Regions from separate parts of the Nocardioides aquaticus genome, predicted to be linked through region 2. Evidence: predicted binding sites of a transcription regulator. Region 2 holds the regulator's gene; each other region holds the start of a gene.
What was found. Region 2 encodes HrcA, which represses chaperone genes, less so after heat shock. Its sites were predicted from a motif close to TTGGCACTCGNNNNNNNCGAGTGCCAA; they were not measured.

Region 1 (4,293 bases), 1.1 Mb from region 2:
AGATCTTCGGCGCCCAGGCCACCGGCTGCTCGCCGGTCTCGGTCGCCTTCAAGGACGGCGTCGACGCGATCCGCCCGGTCAAGCCGGACACCATCGCCAAGAGCCTGGCCATCGGCAACCCCGCGGACGGCATCTACGTCCTCGACGTCTGCCGCACCACCGGCGGCGCGGTCGAGGACATCACCGACGACGAGGTCCGCCAGGGCATCCTCCTGCTGGCCCGCACCGAGGGCATCTTCACCGAGACCGCCGGCGGCACCACCGTGGGCGTGCTGAAGAAGCTGGTCGAGACCGGCCAGCTGGACCCCGACGCCGAGACCGTGGTGATCAACACCGGGATGGGCCTGAAGACCCTCGACGCCGTCGCCGACCACGTCGGTCCCGCCGCCACGATCGCCCCGTCGTACGCCGCGTTCGTGGCCACCGGCATCGCCTGAGCCGGGCCCACGGCCCGCGCTGCACCACCCGTCCGTACCCCCGACACCCGAGGAGACCTGCACCCGTGAGCGTGTCCGTCCGCGTCCCGACCATCCTGCGCAGCTACACCGGGGGTGACTCCGAGGTCTCCGCCGAGGGCGCCACCCTGGCGGAGGTGCTCGACGACCTCGACGCGTCGTACGCCGGGATCCGCGCCCGGATCCTGGACGACAACGGCAAGCTGCGCCGCTTCGTCAACGTCTACGTCGGTGACGAGGACGTGCGCTTCCTCGACGACCTGGCCACGCCCACGCCCGACGGCGTGAAGGTCTCGGTCATCCCCGCCGTCGCGGGGGGCTGATCGCGTCCCGACACGCGCTGCACACGACGACGACACACGCCGTTCAAGCGCGTGTGGTGTAACCGTCCGGTGACCCATCGACAACGACTGATCGTTCTCGGCGTGGGGGCCGCCGTCGCCGGCGTGACCGGCGGAGGCGGCTTCTACGGCGCCCGCGAGCTGCTCCACCGCCAGGCCGAGCACGCCCGTCGGCTGATCGGCAAGCCGCTGGGGGAGACGCCGCCGCAGGCCGACCGGGTGTGGAAGAGCTCCTACGAGGGCCGCCCCGTCGAGCTGCTGCTCCTCGGCGACTCGATCGCCGCCGGCCTCGGCGCCGACCGGCGCAAGGAGACCCTCGGTGCGCGGCTGGCCAAGGGGCTGGCCAAGCGGCTGGGACGCCCCGTACGCCTGCGCACCGTCGCCGTCGTCGGCTCGGAGTCCGCGGCGCTGGCCGCCCAGCTCGACGGCCTGCCGGCGACCTACCGGCCCGACGTGGCGGTGATCGTCGTCGGCGGCAACGACGTCACCCACCGGGTGCCGGTGGCCGACAGCGTCGAGTCCCTCGCGGTCTGCATCCGTCGGCTGCGCGCGGTCGGCACCGGCGTCGTGGTCGGCACCTGCCCGGACCTCGGCCTGCTGCGCCCGGTGCCGCAGCCGCTGCGCAGCCTGGGCTCGCGCGCCTCGCGGCAGCTGGCGGCGGCGCAGGAGGTGGCGGCGGTGGTCGCCGGGGCGTACGCGGTGTCCCTGGCCCGGGTCGTCGGCCCGTTCTTCATCACCAACCCCGACGAGATGTTCAGCCTGGACCGGTTCCACCCCAGCCCGCTGGGCTACAAGCGCACCGCCAGCGCCCTGCTGCCCTCGGTGCTGGCCGCGCTCGGCGCGGCCGAGGAGGTCCCGTTCGGGCACCTGGCCCCCGTCCCGGTGTGACCCAGCCGGTCGCGCGGGCCGGCACGGCACGAGGATGGGCGACGTGAGCACCCGACCGACCGTCCTGCTGGCCACCTTCGACCTCCTGCCCGCCGGCGAGGGCGGCGGGCACCTGCTGCCCGAGGCGCTGGGTGCCGCCGGCGTCGACGCCTCCTGGGCGGTGTGGAGCGACCCGGCGGTCGACTGGGCCGCGGCCGACCTGGTGGCGGTCCGCTCGACCTGGGACTACCACCGCCGGCTGCCCGCGTTCCTGGCCTGGACCCGCCGGGTGGAGGCCGACGGCCACCTGCTCGGCAACGCCGCGGTGATGGCGTGGAACGCCGACAAGTCCTACCTGCTCGACCTGGCCGAGGACCTGCCGGTCGTGCCCACCGAGCTCGTCGACGCACCCGGCCTGGTCCCGGCGCTGGAGGCCGGGCTCGCGCGCCACGGCACGGTCGTCCTGAAGCCCCGCACGGGGGCCGGCGGCACCGGCGTCGTGGTCGCGTCGCGGTCCGACGACCCGCGGCTCTCCGCGCTCGGCGGGGACGCCTGGCTGCTGCAGCCGTTGGTGGCCTCGGTGCGCACCACCGGCGAGCGGTCGCTGTTCGTGCTCGACGGCCGGGTCGTCTCGCAGGTCGACAAGGTCGCCGCGGGCGAGGACGACGAGGTGCGGGTGCACCCGCGCTACGGCGGCATGATGCGCCCGGTCGCCCCCGACCCGGCGGCGGTCGCGCTGGCCGAGCGCACGATGGCGGTGGTGGGGGAGCGCCACGGCGGGCCGCTGCCGTACGGGCGGGTGGACCTGCTCGAGGTCCACGGCGAGCTGTGCGTCAGCGAGGTCGAGGTGATCGAGCCCGGGCTCTACCTGGACCTGGTGCCGGGCAACGCCACGGCGTTCGCCGCCACCGTGGTGCGGGCGCTGGCGGCCCGCTGATCCCGGGCGTACCTCGCCGTGACGTTTGCACTCGACGGGGCCGAGTGCTAGACATTTCGCTGGCACTCTTACCATGAGAGTGACAAACCGAAGCGGTGCAAGCTGAGGTCCACGCGCCGGCGAGAAAGGGTTCGCCGGAGCCGCTGGACCGTCCGTCGCGGGCAGCCCACCGACTCGGTCCCACCGACTCTAAGCGTGAGGAATCGCAGGAGTTATGCCGAAGCTGATTGCATTTGACGAAGAGGCCCGGCGCGGCCTGGAGCGTGGCATGAACACGCTCGCCGACGCCGTGAAGGTCACCCTCGGTCCCAAGGGCCGCAACGTGGTCCTGGAGAAGAAGTGGGGTGCCCCCACGATCACCAACGACGGTGTGAGCATCGCCAAGGAGATCGAGCTCGAGGACCCCTACGAGAAGATCGGCGCCGAGCTGGTCAAGGAGGTCGCCAAGAAGACCGACGACGTCGCCGGTGACGGTACGACCACCGCGACCGTCCTGGCCCAGGCCATGGTCCGCGAGGGCCTGCGCAACGTCGCGGCCGGCGCGAACCCGATGAGCCTCAAGCGCGGCATCGAGGCTGCGGTCGCCGCGGTCTCCGAGAAGCTGCTCTCGATGGCCACCGACATCGAGACCAAGGAGCAGATCGCCGCCACCGCGTCGATCTCCGCCGCGGACCCGATCGTCGGCGAGATCATCGCCGAGGCGATGGACAAGGTCGGCAAGGAAGGCGTCATCACCGTCGAGGAGTCGAACACCTTCGGCCTTGACCTCGAGCTGACCGAGGGGATGCGCTTCGACAAGGGCTACATCTCGGCCTACTTCGTCACCGACACCGAGCGGATGGAGACGGTCCTCGAGGACCCCTACATCCTGATCGCCAACCAGAAGGTCTCGAACGTCAAGGACCTCCTGCCGATCCTCGAGAAGGTCATGCAGTCGGGCAAGCCCCTGCTGATCCTCTCCGAGGACGTCGACGGCGAGGCGCTCTCGACCCTGGTCGTGAACAAGATCCGCGGCACCTTCAAGTCCGTGGCCGTCAAGGCCCCCGGCTTCGGCGACCGCCGCAAGGCCATGCTGCAGGACATCGCGATCCTCACCGGCGGCCAGGTCATCTCCGAGGAGGTCGGCCTCAAGCTCGAGTCGACCGGCCTCGAGCTGCTCGGCCAGGCCCGCAAGGTCGTCATCACCAAGGACGAGACCACCATCGTCGAGGGTGCCGGCGACCAGGACCAGATCGCCGGTCGGGTCAACCAGATCCGTGCCGAGATCGAGAACTCCGACTCCGACTACGACCGCGAGAAGCTGCAGGAGCGCCTGGCCAAGCTGGCCGGCGGTGTCGCGGTGATCAAGGTCGGCGCGGCCACCGAGGTCGAGCTCAAGGAGCGCAAGCACCGCATCGAGGACGCCGTGCGCAACGCCAAGGCGGCCGTCGAGGAGGGCATCGTCGCCGGTGGCGGCGTGGCGCTGGTCCAGGCTGCGGCCGAGGCCTTCGCCAAGCTCGAGCTCGAGGGCGACGAGGCGACCGGTGCCAACATCGTGCGCTACGCGACCGAGGCCCCGCTGAAGCAGATCGCGATCAACGCCGGCCTCGAGGGCGGCGTCGTGGCGGAGAAGGTGCGCAACCTGACCCCGGGTCACGGCCTCAACGCCGCGACCGGCGAGTACGTCGACATGCTCGCCGAGGGCATCATCGAC
Region 2 (4,293 bases):
ACGACCACGAGGGTGCCGGAGGCCGGGACGTCGAGGTCGGCCAGCGCCTCGGTGGCGTCCTCGTGCAGCACCACGGCCAGGTCGGCGGTCGCTACCAGCTCGAGGACCCGCCCGGTGCGGGCCAGCTCGTCGACCTCGGGGTGCCAGGGGCGGCGGGCCTGCTTGGCGGCCTCGCGGGCGGTGGCCCTCCACCGGGCCAGCGACTTCACCGCCCGTTCGCCGCGCCACACGGCCACGCTGCGCTCCGCCGCCCAGGGCACGACCCGCGCGGCGCCGACCTCGGTGAGCACCTCGACGGCCAGCTCGCCCCGGTCGCCCTTCGGCAGCGCCTGAACCACGACCAGCTCCGGGTCGGGCCGGCCCAGGTCCTCGCGCGAGACCACGACGGCGTCGAAGGTCCGCTTGCCGGTCGCGGACACCTCGGCCACCACGCGCGCCCCGGCCCCGTCGGTCAGGACGACCTGCTCGCCGACCCGCAGCCGGCGTACGGCGACCGCGTGGTGGGCCTCGTCGCCCTCGACCGTCACGGTGGCGCCCACCCCCACACCGGCCAGGGTGGGCACCAGGTGCACCGGGAGGCTCACCGCGCCGCGTCCTAGTGGTTGAAGGCGTCGCGGAGCCGGCCGAACACCGACGACTGACGGGGCTTGACCTGGCCGTCGGGGCGCTGCTCGCCGCGGATCGCGGCCAGCTCCTCGAGCAGCTCGGTCTGCCGGGCGTCCAGCCGGGTCGGCGTCTCCACGCTGACGCTGACGACCAGGTCACCGCGCCCGCCCCGCAGGCCGGGCACGCCGCGCCCGCGCAGGACCTGCTCGAGGCCCGACTGGGTGCCCGGCTTGATCTCCAGGTCGTGCGAGGTGGACAGGTCGGGGTCCACCAGCGGGCCCTCCTCCTCCGGGCGGTCGACGACGTCGGCCTCCAGGGTGGGCAGGGTGAGCGTGGTGCCGAGCGCGGCGGCCGCCATCGGCACCGTGACCACGCAGTGCAGGTCGTCGCCGTGGCGGGTGAAGACCGGGTGCGCGGCGACGTTGATCTCGACGTAGAGGTCGCCGGCCGGGCCACCGCCGGGACCGATCTCGCCCTGCTCCGTCAGCTGCACCCGGGTGCCGGTGTCGACGCCGGGCGGGATCTTGACCGTCAACGAGCGACGCGAGCGGACCCGGCCGTCGCCGGCGCAGGTCCGGCAGGGCTCCGGGATGATCGAGCCGAACCCGCGGCAGGCCGGGCAGGGGCGCAGCGTGCGCACCTCGCCGAGGAACGACCGCTGCACCTGGGCGACCTCGCCGGCACCACGACAGGTCTCGCAGGCCACCGGCTGCGTGCCGGGCGCGGCACCGGCGCCGTCGCAGGTCGTGCACAGCACCGCGGTGTCGACCTTGAGCTCCCGGGTGACCCCGAAGGCGGCCTCGGCGAGGCTGATCTCGAGCCGGATCAGCGCGTCCTGGCCGCGGCGGCTGCGGGGACGCGGTCCTCGGCCCCCACCGGCGGCACCGCCCTGGCCGCCGAAGAAGGCGTCCATGATGTCGGTGAACGAGAAGCCCGCACCCTGGCCGAACCCGCCGGCGCCGGCCCCGCCGAAGGGGTCGCCGCCGCGGTCGTAGGCCGAGCGCTTCTGGGGGTCCGAGAGCACCTCGTAGGCCGCCGAGACCTCCTTGAACCGCTCCTGCGTCGCCGGGTCCGGGTTCACGTCCGGGTGGAGCTGGCGAGCGAGGCGGCGGTAGGCCTTCTTGATGGTGTCGCTGTCGGCGTCGCGCTCGACGCCGAGCATCGCGTAGAGGTCCTGGCTCACGCTGGGATCATCGTCCTTCGGTCCGTGGGGGCTGGGGGCAGGTCGGGGGTACGGGCGCGGCCGGGGCCGCGCCGGGGGCGGGGCCGGTCAGGCCTCGTCGAGGATGCGGGTGACGTAGCGGGCCACGGCGCGGACCGCGGCCATCGTGCCGGGGTAGTCCATCCGGGTGGGGCCGACGACGCCGAGCGTGGCGAGGACGTCGTCGCGCGGGCCGTACCCGGTGGCGACCACGCTGGTCGAGGCCAGCTGCTCGTACGGCCCCTCGCGGCCGATGCGCACCGTGACCGCACCGTCGGCGCCGGCCTCCCCGAGCAGCTTGAGCAGCACGACGTGCTCCTCCAGCGCCTCGAGCAGCGGACGGACTGCCGAGTCGGGGCTGTCGACGTGGCGGGCGAGGTTCGCCGCGCCGCCGACCGCGACCCGCTCGTCGGAGCGGTGGTCGCTCATCGCCTCGAGCAGGGCCTCGACGACCGGGCTGCTCGCCGCGCTGGTGGCCCGGGTGGCGTCCTCGGGGCCGGCGACGGCGGGATCCTCGGCCGGACCGGGGGGTGGGCCGGCGAGCGCGCGCAAGGCGTCGGCAGCGGAGGCGATCAGCTCGCCGACCGCGGCCCGGTTCACCAGGCTGCGGAGGTCGGCGAGGTCCTCGTCGCCCATCGGCTCGGCGACCTCGACGACCCGCTGCTCGACGCGGCCGGTGGACAGGATCAGCACGACCAGGAGCCGGGTCGGGGCGAGCGCGACGAGCTCGACGTGGCGCACGGTGGACCGCGACAGCACGGGGTACTGCACGACGGCCACCTGACGGGTCAGCTGCGAGAGAAGCCGCACCGAGCGGCCGACGACGTCGTCGAGGTCGACGGCGCCGTCGAGGAAGGTCGCGATCGCCCGCTTCTCGGCCCCCGTCATCGGCTTGACGGTGGTGAGCCGGTCGACGAAGAGCCGGTAGCCCTTGTCGGTCGGCACCCGGCCGGCGCTGGTGTGGGGCTGCGCGATGTAGCCCTCGTCCTCCAGCACGGCCATGTCGTTGCGCACGGTGGCCGGCGAGACGCCCAGGCGGTGCCGCTCGACGAGCGCCTTGGAGCCGACCGGCTCCTCGGTGGACACGTAGTCCTCGACGATGGCGCGCAGCACGGCGAGCCTGCGTTCCTCCTGCATCCCCCGGTCCTCCTCCCGCGTCTGGCACTCCCCGATCGTGAGTGCCAATCCTAGCGCGTGGGGCCCGATCCACCGCCTCCGCGGGGAGGGCCGGGGGCGTGCGGGCCTAGGGTGAGGGCGTGCCGTTCACCGAGGTCGCCGACCGCGTCTGGGTCGCCCCGCAGCCGTGGTGCGACGTCAACGTGTCCGTCGTCGGCGGTGCCGCCGGCATGGTCGTGGTCGACACCTCCGGCTCGACCGCCGCGGCGGCCCCCGTGGCCGAGGCGGTCGCCGGGCTGCCCGGCGACGTCGTGGCCGTGGTGACCACCCACTGGCACCACGACCACGCCTTCGGCGTCGCCGCCTTCCGCGCACGGTGGCCGGCGGTGCCGGTGCACGCCCAGGAGACCGCGGCCGCGGAGCTGGCGCGCTGGGGCGAGGACACCCGCCTGCGGATGGCCGCCGACCCCGCGGAGGAGCACGCGGCCGAGCTGGCCGCGACCGCGCTGGTCGCCCCGGACCACGTGTTCTCCGCCGTCAGCGTCCTCGACCTCGGCGACCGGGTGGTCGAGCTGGTCCACCCCGGCGCGGGCCACACCGGGGGCGACCTCGTCGTCCGGGTCGGCGACGTCGACCTGGTCCTGGCCGGCGACCTGGTCGAGCAGTCCGAGCTCGCGGGGGAACGCTCCGTGGGCGGCCTCGCCGTCCCCGGTCTCGGACCGGACTGCCACCCGCTGGCCTGGCCCTCGACCCTCGACGTCGTCCTGGACCTGCTCACCCCCGCGACCCTGGTGGTGCCCGGCCACGGACGGCCGGTCGACCGCGACCACGTCGAGCAGCAGCGCAACGAGCTCGGCCTGCTCGCCCAGCAGGTGCGCGACCTGGCCGCCGGCGGCGTCGGTCCGGACGAGGCGCTGGCACGCGGCGAGTGGCCCTTCCCGCGGCACCTGCTCGCCGACGCCGTCCGCCGGGGGTACGACGCGCTCCCCCGCGGCGGCCGACGACTCCCTCTCGCCTGACCCCGCCGGGACCAGGTCCACGGGGTGGTTGACGCCCGCGCCGGACCCACTAGCGTCGCGCCATGAGCAACGCCTCCGACGAAGACGCCACCGCCGGACCCGACATCGGGATCTCGGACGACCAGCTGCCCGAGGACCTGGTGCCCAGCGAGGAGAACCCGCTGGCCGAGGGCCTCACCGACGGCGAGCAGGTCGACGACCTGATGTCCAGCGGCAAGCCGGTGGAGCGCTCGGAGCCCGACGGCCCGTTCGGCGAGAACGACACCTCCCACGACGAGGGGGACGACAGCACCGGGTCCTGACCCCGGCGCGCGTCCCGGGCACCGTAGGCGGCGCCGCCTACCGTGTCCC
Region 3 (4,293 bases), 900 kb from region 2:
GCGCGATCCCCGCGGCACGCTCGGGCTGCTGTGCGCGGCTCTCGGGCTCGCCTTCGACGAGGCGATGCTCGCCTGGCCGGCCGGCCCACGCGACTCCGACGGCGTCTGGGCCCCGCACTGGTACGCCGGTGTCGAGGCCTCGACCGGCTTCGCCACCGACTCCCCCGGCGGCACCGACCCCCTGCCGGAGCGGCTGCGCCCGCTCCTCGAGCGCTGCCGGGGCCCTACTACGACGCGCTGGCGCCGTACCGCCTGACCCCCGACGCCCCCACGACCCCCTGAGGAACACAGATGCTGCAGCAGTACGACGAGCGCAACCGCGACCTCATGGTCGGCATCGACGACACCCTGGTGCACCGCGACCGGGCCGGGATCAGCCCGTTCGACTCGGTCGTCCAGGGCGGGGACGCGGTGTGGGAGGGACTGCGGCTGCACCGCGGACGGATCTTCAAGCTCACCGAGCACCTCGCCCGGCTGCGCCGCTCCGCCCACGCCCTGGCCTTCACCGAGATCCCCGCCGCCGAGGTCCTCGAGGAGCGGCTGCGCGCGGTCCTGGCGGCCAACGCGATGACCGACGACGTGCACGTGCGTCTCACGCTGACCCGCGGCGTGAAGCTGACCAGCGGGATGGACCCGCGGCTGAACACCGCGGGCCCGACCCTGATCGTCCTGGCCGAGTTCAAGTCACCGGTCTACGACGACACCGGCATCACCCTGGTCACCAGCTCGGTGCGCCGCCACCGCGCCGACTCCCTGGATCCCAAGATCCACCACAACAACCTGCTGACCTCGATCATGGCCAAGATCGAGGCCAACGTCGCCGGCGCCGACGACGCGCTGATGCTGGACGACGCAGGGTTCGTGGCCGAGACCAACGCGACCCACGTCTTCCACGTCACCGACGGCGTCGTGCACACCAGCACCACCCGCGCCTGCCCCGAGGGCATCACCCGCGAGACCGTGCTCGAGATCTGCGCGGCCGCCGGCCGGGAGGCCCGGGTCGGCGACTACTCCCTGGTCGACCTGGTCAACGCCGACGAGGTCTTCGTGACCGGCACGATGGGCGGCGTCACCCCGGTCGTCTCGGTCGACGGGCGCCGCATCGGCACCGGCGCCCGCGGCCCGGTCGGCACCGAGATCGCCGAGGCGTACGCCGCCCGCACCGCCGTCGAGGGCACGCTCGTCGTCTGAGGCCACCCGCACCCCGGCGTTCGTGTCATGAGAAGCAGGTCAGGAGGGCCGCTGGACCTGCTTCTCATGACACGAACCCGGGACGGCCCCTCCTCCACAGGGGTTTCCCCCGCGTTGTCACCGCTCGCAGGTTCCCGACCCCTCCTGGCATGCGTGCGGTGTCAACGCGGAGCGAGTGCCTGTGGAAGCCGACCTGGAGACAACACCCCGGGAACGGCGGCGGCCCGCCGCCACCTGCTCGCGCAGGTGACGGCGGGCCGTCGGGTGGATCAGTCGTGCTGTGCGGTCGTGCTGGCTCAGTGGCCGTGCCCGTGGCCGTGGCCGCCGCCCGCGGGGGCGTCGTCCTCGTCCTCGGGCTTCTCAACGATCAGCGTCTCGGTCGTCAGCAGCATGCCGGCGATCGAGGTGGCGTTGACCAGCGCCGAGCGGGTGACCTTGACCGGGTCCAGGACGCCCTGGGCGACCAGGTCGCCGTACTCGCCGGTGGCGGCGTTGTAGCCGTTGCCGACACCGAGCTCGCGCACCTTGGTGGTGATGACGTAGCCGTTCTCGCCACCGTTCTCGGCGATCCAGCGCAGCGGCTCGTCGGCCGAGCGACGCACGACGCGCACGCCGGCGGCCTCGTCGCCGGTCAGGCCGAGGTCACCGTCGAGGACGGAGACGGCGTGGATGAGCGCGGAGCCGCCGCCGGGGACGATGCCCTCCTCGATCGCGGCGCGCGTCGCGGAGACGGCGTCCTCGATGCGGTGCTTCTTCTCCTTGAGCTCCACCTCGGTGGCGGCGCCGACCTTGATCACGCAGACCCCGCCGGCCAGCTTGGCCAGGCGCTCCTGCAGCTTCTCGCGGTCCCAGTCGGAGTCGGTGTTCTCGATCTCCGCCTTGATCTGGTTGACGCGGCCCTCGACCTCGGCCGTGTCGCCGGCACCGTCGACGATCGTGGTGTCGTCCTTGGTGACGACCACGCGACGGGCCTGGCCGAGCACCTCGAGGCCGACCTGGTCGAGCTTGAGCCCGACCTCGGGCGAGACGACCTGCGCGCCGGTCAGCGTCGCGATGTCCTGCATCATCGCCTTGCGGCGGTCACCGAACGCGGGGGCCTTGACGGCGACCGCGTTGAAGGTGCCCCGGATCTTGTTGACGACCAGGGTGGACAGCGCCTCGCCGTCGACGTCCTCGGAGAGGATGAAGAGCGGCTTGCCGGCGGCGATGACCTTCTCCAGGAGCGGGAGCAGGTCGGAGACCGAGCTGATCTTGCCCTGGTGCAGGAGCAGGTACGGGTCGTCGAGGACGGCCTCCATGCGCTCCTGGTCGGTGACGAAGTACTGCGAGATGTAGCCCTTGTCGAACTGCATCCCCTCGGTGAACTCCAGCTCGGTGCCCATGGTGTTGGACTCCTCGACGGTGATCACGCCGTCCTTGCCGACCTTGTCGAAGGCCTCGGCGAGCAAGTCGCCGATGTGGGCGTCGCGGCTCGAGATCGTCGCGACCGAGGACATGTCCTCACGGGTCTCGACCTCGCGGGCCGCGTCGCGCAGGGCCTGGCCGACGGCCTCGGTGGCCTTGTCCATCCCGCGCTTGAGGCTCATCGGGTTGGCGCCGGCCGCGACCGCGCGCAGGCCCTGGTGGACCATGGCCTGCGCCAGCACCGTGGCCGTGGTGGTGCCGTCACCGGCGACGTCGTTGGTCTTGGTGGCGACCTCCTTCGTCAGCTGGGCGCCGAGGTTCTCGAACGGGTCGTCCAGCTCGATCTCACGCGCGACGGTCACGCCGTCGTTGGTGATCGTGGGGGCACCCCACTTCTTGTCGAGGACGACGTAGCGGCCCTTGGGACCGAGGGTCACCTTGACCGCGTTGGCCAGGGCGTCGACGCCCCGCTCGAGAGCGCGCCGTGCGTTCTCGTCGAACTCCAGGATCTTGGGCATTGCTCTCCTTGCGATGGTGCTCGGGATGTGCGGGAGACACGTCCGGGTCGTGCCCTACCGGCCGCGGCGCGTCAGCGCAGCAGCCGGGGGCACGACCCGGGGGGTGTTCAGCTGACGACCGCGAGGACGTCGCGCGCGGAGAGGATGAGGTACTCCTCGCCGGCGTACTTGACCTCGGTGCCGCCGTACTTGCTGTAGACGACCTTGTCGCCCACGGCGACGTCGATCGGGACGCGGTTGCCGTTGTCGTCGACGCGGCCGGGGCCGAGCGCCAGGACCTCGCCCTCCTGGGGCTTCTCCTTGGCGGTGTCGGGGATGACGAGGCCGGAGGCGGTGGTCTGCTCGGCGTCGAGCGGCTTGACCACGATGCGGTCCTCGAGGGGCTTGATGTTGACCGACACGATGTCGACCTCCACTTTCTCCACTGTGTTGCACGGACGGGGGTGCCCGGACGGGTTGTCCGGGCGGGGGTGGTGCACGCTGGGGCAGGGTCGGGGCTCGCCGTCGCGGGGGTCGGGCCCATCGCCTGCACTGGCACCCTCACCTCGAGAGTGCCAGGGCAAAACTAGCACTCGCCCCGACCGAGTGCCAGGAGCACCCGGCGGTCGGTGCCTGCCAGGATGGCGGCGTGGACCTCGAGACCTTCCGGTGGCTGACCGGCGACGAGGGCGGCGCCCTGCTGGCGGCCGCCGCCGACGGGCGTACGGACCTGCGCGCCCTGCCCGGGGCGGACGCCGACCGGGTCGCGGCCGCCCTGACCCAGGTCGACCTCCGCCGTCACGCGCGGGCCAAGCTCGGCGACGACGCCGCGGTCATGTGGTTCACCCGCGACGGGCTCGAGCAGGCCACACGGACGCGTGTGGCGACCCACCGCGCCGCCCGGATGGCCGCGACCGGCGCCCGCACCCTGGTCGACCTCGGCTGCGGGGTGGGTGGCGACCTCGTCGCCGCGGCCCGGGCCGGCCTGACCTGCGTCGGCGTCGACCTGGACCCGGTGCGGGTGGCGGTGGCGGAGGCCAACCTGGCCGCGCTCGGGCTGCCCGGCGCGGTGGCCGTGGCCGACGCCACCGGGCTCGACCTCTCCCCCTTCGACGTCGCCTTCGCCGACCCCGCGCGCCGCAGCGGGCGCGGGCGCAGCTTCCGGGTCGAGGACTGGACGCCCTCGTGGGACTTCGTCGAG

Region 1: groL (chaperonin GroEL) is a predicted target of HrcA. The motif match lies at 2,625-2,651, and genes of this name have one in related genera.
Region 3: groES (co-chaperone GroES) is a predicted target of HrcA. The motif match lies at 3,679-3,705, and genes of this name have one in related genera.

Annotation. Positions count from the first base shown of each region.
Region 1 is NZ_CP075371.1:968,686-972,978, forward strand. Features, by position in the region: gene thrC (threonine synthase) at 1-437, shown strand, start outside; gene ENKNEFLB_RS04715 (MoaD/ThiS family protein) at 503-778, shown strand; gene ENKNEFLB_RS04720 (SGNH/GDSL hydrolase family protein) at 881-1,684, shown strand; gene ENKNEFLB_RS04725 (ATP-grasp domain-containing protein) at 1,728-2,600, shown strand; gene groL (chaperonin GroEL) at 2,815-4,293, shown strand, end outside.
Region 2 is NZ_CP075371.1:2,041,399-2,045,691, reverse strand. Features, by position in the region: gene ENKNEFLB_RS09890 (16S rRNA (uracil(1498)-N(3))-methyltransferase) at 1-584, opposite strand, end outside; gene dnaJ (molecular chaperone DnaJ) at 596-1,789, opposite strand; gene hrcA (heat-inducible transcriptional repressor HrcA) at 1,877-2,944, opposite strand; gene ENKNEFLB_RS09875 (MBL fold metallo-hydrolase) at 3,064-3,942, shown strand; gene ENKNEFLB_RS09870 (hypothetical protein) at 4,005-4,244, shown strand.
Region 3 is NZ_CP075371.1:1,141,829-1,146,121, reverse strand. Features, by position in the region: gene ENKNEFLB_RS05625 (sulfotransferase-like domain-containing protein) at 1-256, shown strand, start outside; gene ENKNEFLB_RS05620 (aminotransferase class IV) at 292-1,191, shown strand; gene groL (chaperonin GroEL) at 1,488-3,113, opposite strand; gene groES (co-chaperone GroES) at 3,221-3,514, opposite strand; gene ENKNEFLB_RS05605 (class I SAM-dependent methyltransferase) at 3,742-4,293, shown strand, end outside.